2 linked regions of the Pelosinus fermentans DSM 17108 genome follow. The main gene of each other region encodes a partner of the protein of the gene in region 2 in a complex. Links are inferred from orthologs where the notes say so. Each region holds a gene or a part of one and is shown on either strand. Other genes may lie near its edges.

The links. Proteins that work in one complex are often made in the same cells at the same time.
Region 1: the proteins of secG (region 2) and secY are in contact, whole or in part, in a crystal structure (PDB 5AWW), measured with the Thermus thermophilus proteins. The link is inferred for Pelosinus fermentans DSM 17108 from one-to-one orthologs. Residues at the interface, in WP_223903268.1 of Thermus thermophilus: Tyr5, Ile9, Tyr12, Leu13, Ala16, Leu19, Val20, Val23, Leu24, Gln26, Glu27, Pro28, Gln30, Gly31, Ala32, Asp34, Leu35, Met36, Gly37, Gly38, Ser39, Ala40, Asp41, Leu42, Phe43, Ala45, Arg46, Val48, Tyr53, Thr56; in WP_096411648.1 of Thermus thermophilus: Leu14, Gln16, Arg17, Phe20, Ile34, Pro35, Pro37, Ile72, Arg108, Arg109, Asn112, Gln113, Arg116, Ile117, Ile120, Pro145, Gly146, Trp147, Phe152, Phe155, Val156, Val159, Thr160, Val162, Ala163, Gly164, Ala166, Leu167, Trp170, Glu173.

The regions. Positions count from the first base shown.
Region 1 is NZ_AKVN02000001.1:4,147,748-4,150,671, forward strand. It holds secY (preprotein translocase subunit SecY), read right to left. Parts: upstream 2,129-2,924; coding sequence 872-2,128; downstream 1-871. Other genes in the region: map (type I methionyl aminopeptidase), read right to left, coding at 1-206; FR7_RS19080 (adenylate kinase), read right to left, coding at 209-856; rplO (50S ribosomal protein L15), read right to left, coding at 2,129-2,569; rpmD (50S ribosomal protein L30), read right to left, coding at 2,589-2,774; rpsE (30S ribosomal protein S5), read right to left, coding at 2,788-2,924. UniProt on the Bacillus subtilis protein: The central subunit of the protein translocation channel SecYEG. Consists of two halves formed by TMs 1-5 and 6-10.
Region 2 is NZ_AKVN02000001.1:1,144,588-1,148,044, reverse strand. What follows is about bases 373-3,072. They hold secG (preprotein translocase subunit SecG), read right to left. Parts: upstream 1,990-3,072; coding sequence 1,756-1,989; downstream 373-1,755. Other genes in these bases: pyk (pyruvate kinase), read right to left, coding at 2,453-3,072; FR7_RS05040 (sodium-translocating pyrophosphatase), read right to left, coding at 373-1,610. In the rest of the region: more of FR7_RS05040, read right to left, coding at 1-372; more of pyk, read right to left, coding at 3,073-3,457. UniProt on the Bacillus subtilis protein: Involved in protein export. Participates in an early event of protein translocation.

The DNA.
Region 1 (2,924 bases), 3.0 Mb from region 2 along the record:
GAACAAATGTTTCCTGTAAAGCCATGGTATCCCTTAAACGCAGGAATCGCACCACGACCCTTAATATATTCTTCGGCTATTCTGTCCAGATCTAGCGTAGTGACCCCGGGTTTAGCGGCTTTTTTAACCTCAACCAACGTTTCTGCCACTATTTTACCTGCATCACGCAAGTAACTGATTTCTCGCTCTGATTTAAGGATGATCATACCTACTCGCCCCTCAGACTGTGAACTATATCAGCAAATACTTTTTCAATCGGCTGACGGCCATCAATTTCGCTATAAAGACCTTTGTCTTGATAGAATTCAATTAAAGGCTTCGTCTGGCTGCTATACACTGCTAAGCGTTTCGTAACCGTTTCTTCCGTATCATCAGCACGCTGATAGATTTCACCATCGCATTTATCACATTTACCATCCTTTGTGGAAGGGTTAAATAGTACATGGAAGGTAGCGCCACAACCTTTGCAGATACGACGCCCCGTCATGCGACTAATTAAATCTTCCACAGGAACATTAATATTAATAACGCGATTTAATTTTATTCCCAGTTCCACCAAGGTACTATCTAAAGCATCTGCTTGTTCAATCGTCCTAGGGAAGCCATCGAGAATAAAACCTTTATGACAATCAGGTTTAGCCAATCTTTCTTTCACTATCCCAATAGTTACACTATCAGGTACTAGTTGCCCGGCATCCATGCAAGCTTTTGCCTGCTTGCCAAGTTCAGTTCCTTCTTTTACTGCTGCACGAAACATGTCGCCAGTAGAAATGTGGGGAATTTGAAATTCTGCAACTAATTCTGCCGCCTGTGTACCTTTGCCAGCTCCAGGCGGTCCCATTAACAGGATATACATTGCGAAGCGACCTCCCTACTTCATAAAGCCTTGATAGTGACGCATTAAAACAATCGCCTCTATTTGCTTCATAGTGTCAAGTGCCACGCCTACCACAATTAAAAGGGCGGTACCGCCAAAATTTAACCCTGGAATATTTGTCACAGCTGCAATAAAGTTCGGCAGTATGGCAATACCTGCAAGAAAAATGGAACCTGCAAGGGTGATTCTGGTCATAACTCGATCCAAATAATCAGCAGTCGGTTTACCCGGGCGCAGTCCTGGAATAAAACCACCGTATTTTTTCATGTTCTCTGCCATATCCGATATGTTCAAAGTAACCGCAGTGTAGAAATACGTGAAGAAAATAATGAGCAGCGCATACAAAAATGTTTGCAGCGGTGTTCCCCACGCAAACCATCCTGCCACAGTTTTTACCCAGGCAATATCAACAAACTGGGCAATAGTTACTGGAAACATCAGCACGGATGACGCAAAGATTATTGGTATAACTCCCGCCTGATTTACTTTCAGTGGGATATGAGTAGAGTGACCACCGTAAGTTTTACGGCCAACTACTCGTTTTGCATATTGCACCGGAATTCTTCTTTGACCTTGTGTAATGGCAATTACCAAAACAATCATGGCCAAGGCAATAATTGCGAATAACAATACATTGAAGATATTAATGGTACCTGCGGTAAGATATTCATACAACATATACAAACCATCAGGTAATCTCGATACAATCCCGGCAAAGATAATCAGCGAAATGCCGTTACCAATACCTTTTTCAGTAATTTGCTCTCCAAGCCACATTAGGAAAGTAGTTCCTGCCGTAAGTGTCAATGCAATCAATAACGTAGAAGCAATACCTGGATTAATAATTGCTGCTTTTAGTCCAATCGCCATACCAATTGCTTGAATAAATCCGAGAAGAACAGTGCCGTAGCGAGTAATTTGCGTTAACTTTTTACGACCTTCTTCGCCTTCTTTAGACCATTGTTCAAAAGTTGGAACAACAATAGTAATCAGCTGCATAATAATCGAAGCATTAATGTAGGGTGTGATACTCATTGCAAAGATAGAAAACTTACTCAATGCTCCACCAGAAAACAAATCTAACAAGCCAAATAAGTTACCGCTGGTAAACATTTGTTCAATAACAGAAACATCGACTCCAGGAACTGGAATATGTGTACCAGCTCTGAATACTAAAAACATGGCTAGGGTAAAAACTACCTTTTGTCTAAGCTCAGTGATCTTTAGTATGTTGGACAGAGCAGAAAGCACTTAGACCACCTCGACTTTTCCGCCAGCTGTTTGAATTTTTGCTTCAGCTGACTTGGTAAAGCCATTAGCAATCACAGTAAGTGATTTAGTCAGTTCGCCATTGCCCAAAATACGTACGCCGTCACGAACATTTTTCAAAATACCACTTTCGATTAAAGCTACAGGGTCAACCACTGCACCGTCTTCAAAACGATTCAAGTCAGAAATATTTACTTCTGCATAGTCTTTTCCAAATTTATTGTAAAAGCCACGTTTTGGCAATCTACGGTAAAGAGGCATTTGACCACCTTCAAAACCAGCGCGAACACCGCCGCCAGCACGAGAATTTTGACCTTTATGACCCCTACCTGCTGTTTTACCAAGACCTGAACCCAAGCCGCGACCCACACGAGTGCGGACTTTCTTTGAACCAGGCGCAGGAGCTAATTCATGTAATTTCATTATTAGCGCCTCCTCTCAATTAGTCTTGTATTTCTTCAACTGTTACAAGGTGCTCCACTTTACGAACCATGCCGCGAATAACTGGAGTATCATCTTGCGTTACAAAAGTATTTGTTTTCTTAAGCCCCAGAGCCTTTACAGTAGCTCGTTGATCTTCTGGTCTGCCGATCAGGCTTCTGGTAAGAGTGATTTTGAGTTTTGACATTGTAAATTCCTCCTTAACCCAAAAGTTCCTGAACGGTTTTACCGCGAAGTGCGGCTACTTCTTCAGCACGTTTCAATTGCTTCAAACCTGTTAAAGTAGCACGTACCATGTTATTAGCATTAGAAGAACCAAGGGATTTCGTTAAGATAT
Region 2 (3,457 bases):
GTGCCTTCCATAATTCCAGGAATTTCTCTAAACTGCCGACGAACCTCTTCGATCATCTCAAATGCAGCTTTCCCTACTGCTTCCATAGTCATTGCACATACTAAGAAAGGCAGAGTTGCACCAAGGAAAAGTCCAATGATAACCGTAGGCTCTGTTAAATTGATAACCAGATGACCATTTACCAATAATCCGGATAATTTAGGATTCTTAGCAACTTCTTCACCAAAAGCCGTAAAAAGAGCCAATGCTGTTAAGGCCGCTGAGCCAATGGCAAAGCCTTTGGCAATAGCAGCGGTAGTATTACCTACAGCATCAAGTTTATCCGTTGTTTTACGCACCTCTGGTCCCAGTTCTGCCATTTCAGCAATACCGCCTGCATTATCGGCAACTGGGCCAAAAGAATCCACAGCAACTACCATACCTGCTGTACACAGCATCCCCATGGCTGCCATGGCAATACCGTAAATCCCTGCCTGATTAAACGCTACCCAAATCGCTGCAGAGAATACCACCATAGGAAGACCTGTACTTCTAAGACCAGTGGCAATACCTGCGATGATATTCGTGGCAGCCCCCGTCTGGCAGGCATCAGCAATATGCTGTGTTGGTGCTTTGGCACTGGAAGTATAATATTCGGTAATCATACCAACCAGTACATTAACCACTAAACCTGCTACAATGGCGATAAATATACCAAAACCTTTGTCACCAAAGATCATGGTGGATAAGGCATAAGCCATGATCGCTGTCAAAAAGTTGGTGCTCCACAATCCCCGATTCAGAGCAGCTTGGGGATCTCCATCTTCGCCTGTCCGCACTAAAAATATACTGACAATGGCAGCAAAAATACCAGCTGCACCAATTAATAAAGGAAACAATACTCCATTGACGCCATATAAGGTATTTCCGATTAACATGGCGGCAATCGCTGTAGCACCATAGGATTCGAATAAATCGGCTCCCATGCCTGCTGTATCGCCTACATTATCACCTACATTATCAGCAATAACGGCAGGATTGCGAGGATCATCCTCTGGAATACCGGCTTCAACTTTACCAACTAAATCCGCTCCCACATCTGCTGCTTTAGTAAAAATACCACCGCCGATACGGGCAAAGAATGCAATGGCACTGGCACCAAAGGCAAAACTATTAATCACCACAGGATCACCGAAGATTATGTACAATACAGATACACCTAATAAACCAAGACCTACGACAGACAGACCCATAACTGCTCCCGCTCTAAATGAAACGCTCAATGCTTTATTGAGACTATGGCGAGCAGCTTCTGTCGTCCTTGCGTTGGCCTTGGTTGTTGAAGTCATTCCCACATAACCGGCAACTGCCGAAAATACAGCCCCTACTAAAAAAGATACCGCTAATCTATAACCATCAACAAAGAATAAAACGGCAAAAATAATGACAGTAAAAGGAATTAGCGTCTTATACTGTCGATTGAGATAGGCCATTGCCCCTTCAAAAATAGCCTGGGACAACTCCTGCATTCTTTCATTACCAGAACTTTCACTAAGCACGCTATTCATAAAATATGCCGCAAATAGTAATGCTACTATTCCGGCCAGTGGCGCAATATACAATAAGTCCATTATAACAATTCCTCCCTATATTAAACAAATTTCTTCGTCACTAAGGTCCGGTGCTAAATGGTTAGGCATATACTTCTACATACTTTAATTGTACTGCATTACCTGTTCTATAAATTGTCGCATATCTGGTCCCGTATTGAAATGTTTAGCTCATCAGTTTTACTAAAATCAAAGTGATAATAGCAAATAACCCACCAAGGAACATGGTGATTTTGGATAAGGCTGCATCTAATCCTTTTTTCTGACCGCCTCCGAGTACACTATCAGCTCCTCCGCCGATTGAACCTGCTAGTCCTCCTCCTTTGCCTGACTGCAACACAACAACGGCAATCAATGCGATACAAATAATGGCTTCTAAAATCATTAAAAATGTAACCAATGTAATTATAACCCCCTAACATGTCTAGTAATTTTATTGTAACATACTCAAAATCAAATTGACAATGTTTTAACCACTTATTATTAAAATCTCCAGTATTTTGAATACATTTACTGCTACTTCTCCCATTATAGACAAAAAGCGCCTTGTCTATACCACCTAACAAAACATTTTGAAACGCGAAGATGCAAAGAGAATGAAGAACACGAAGTAAACATCATATCCCCTTCGTGATCTCAGTGTCCTTTGCATCTTCGCGTTTCCGTTGTTTTTACCCCAACGACTTCTTTTCCATCATAGATTCTATCGTAAATATAAAAGCACCGAACGGGCAGCAGTGCAGGCTGCTGACAGTTCGGTGTTTTTTTAAATAAACAATTATTTTAAGTTATAGAATACTTTGCGGCCTTTGTACTGGGAAATGGTGCTCAATTCTTCTTCAATGCAATGAAACCTCCATTTATTATCTTGCGTTAATTTCGCCGCTGTAAACTAGTCCGCGGGCTGCATCTACTGTTACAACCGCACCATCGGTTAAGCGTTCCGTAGCACCATCTGCACCCACAATCACCGGTATGCCTGCACTAATGCCTACAATTGCTGCATGTGAGGTCAAGCCACCTTCTTCTGCTATCACAGCTGACGCTTTGGCTGCATATTTTGCCGTTTCATCATCTACATGGGAAACCACTAGTATTTCGCCTTCTTTAAATTTGCTCTGCACATCTTTGATGGAATGGGCCACGCAAACTTTACCCGTTACGGCTGTTGCACCAATACCAACGCCTCGTAATAAAATGTTGCCTACTACATGCACGCGAATCATATTCGTTGTTCCTGTGCCCGTTGCATGAACACCAGCCGTAATTACAACTAAATCACCTTCATTGACAATTCCGGAGGCAACTGAACTGTTAATATCATTTTGTACCATTTCATCACTATTCTTTGTTGCTGATCGCAGCACTGGCTGTACACCCCATAGCAGAAGCATTTTTCGAACGGTTCTTTCATAAGGTGTTACCGCTACAATGTGAGCCAAAGGACGGTATTTGGATACCATTCTGGCACTGTAGCCGGTTTGGGTATCGGTAATAATGGAGGCTGCATTAAGTTCGTGTGCTACTTGTACCGTTGCATGACTGATGGCTTCTGTTGTGGTACGTTGGGTTAACACGCCTTTATTATGCAGGATTTCACTGTATTTTAACTCTTGTTCCGTACGTACTGCTATTTTGGACATCATTTGTACCGCTTCTACTGGGTAATCGCCGCTGGCTGTTTCACCACTGAGCATGATGGCATCCGTTCCATCCATAATGGCATTGGCAACATCACTGGCTTCTGCACGGGTAGGGCGAGGATTGTTGATCATTGATTCCAGCATTTGAGTGGCCGTAATAACAGGTTTGCCTAGTTTATTACATTTTTCAATGATCATTTTTTGTACCAATGGCACTTCTTCCGT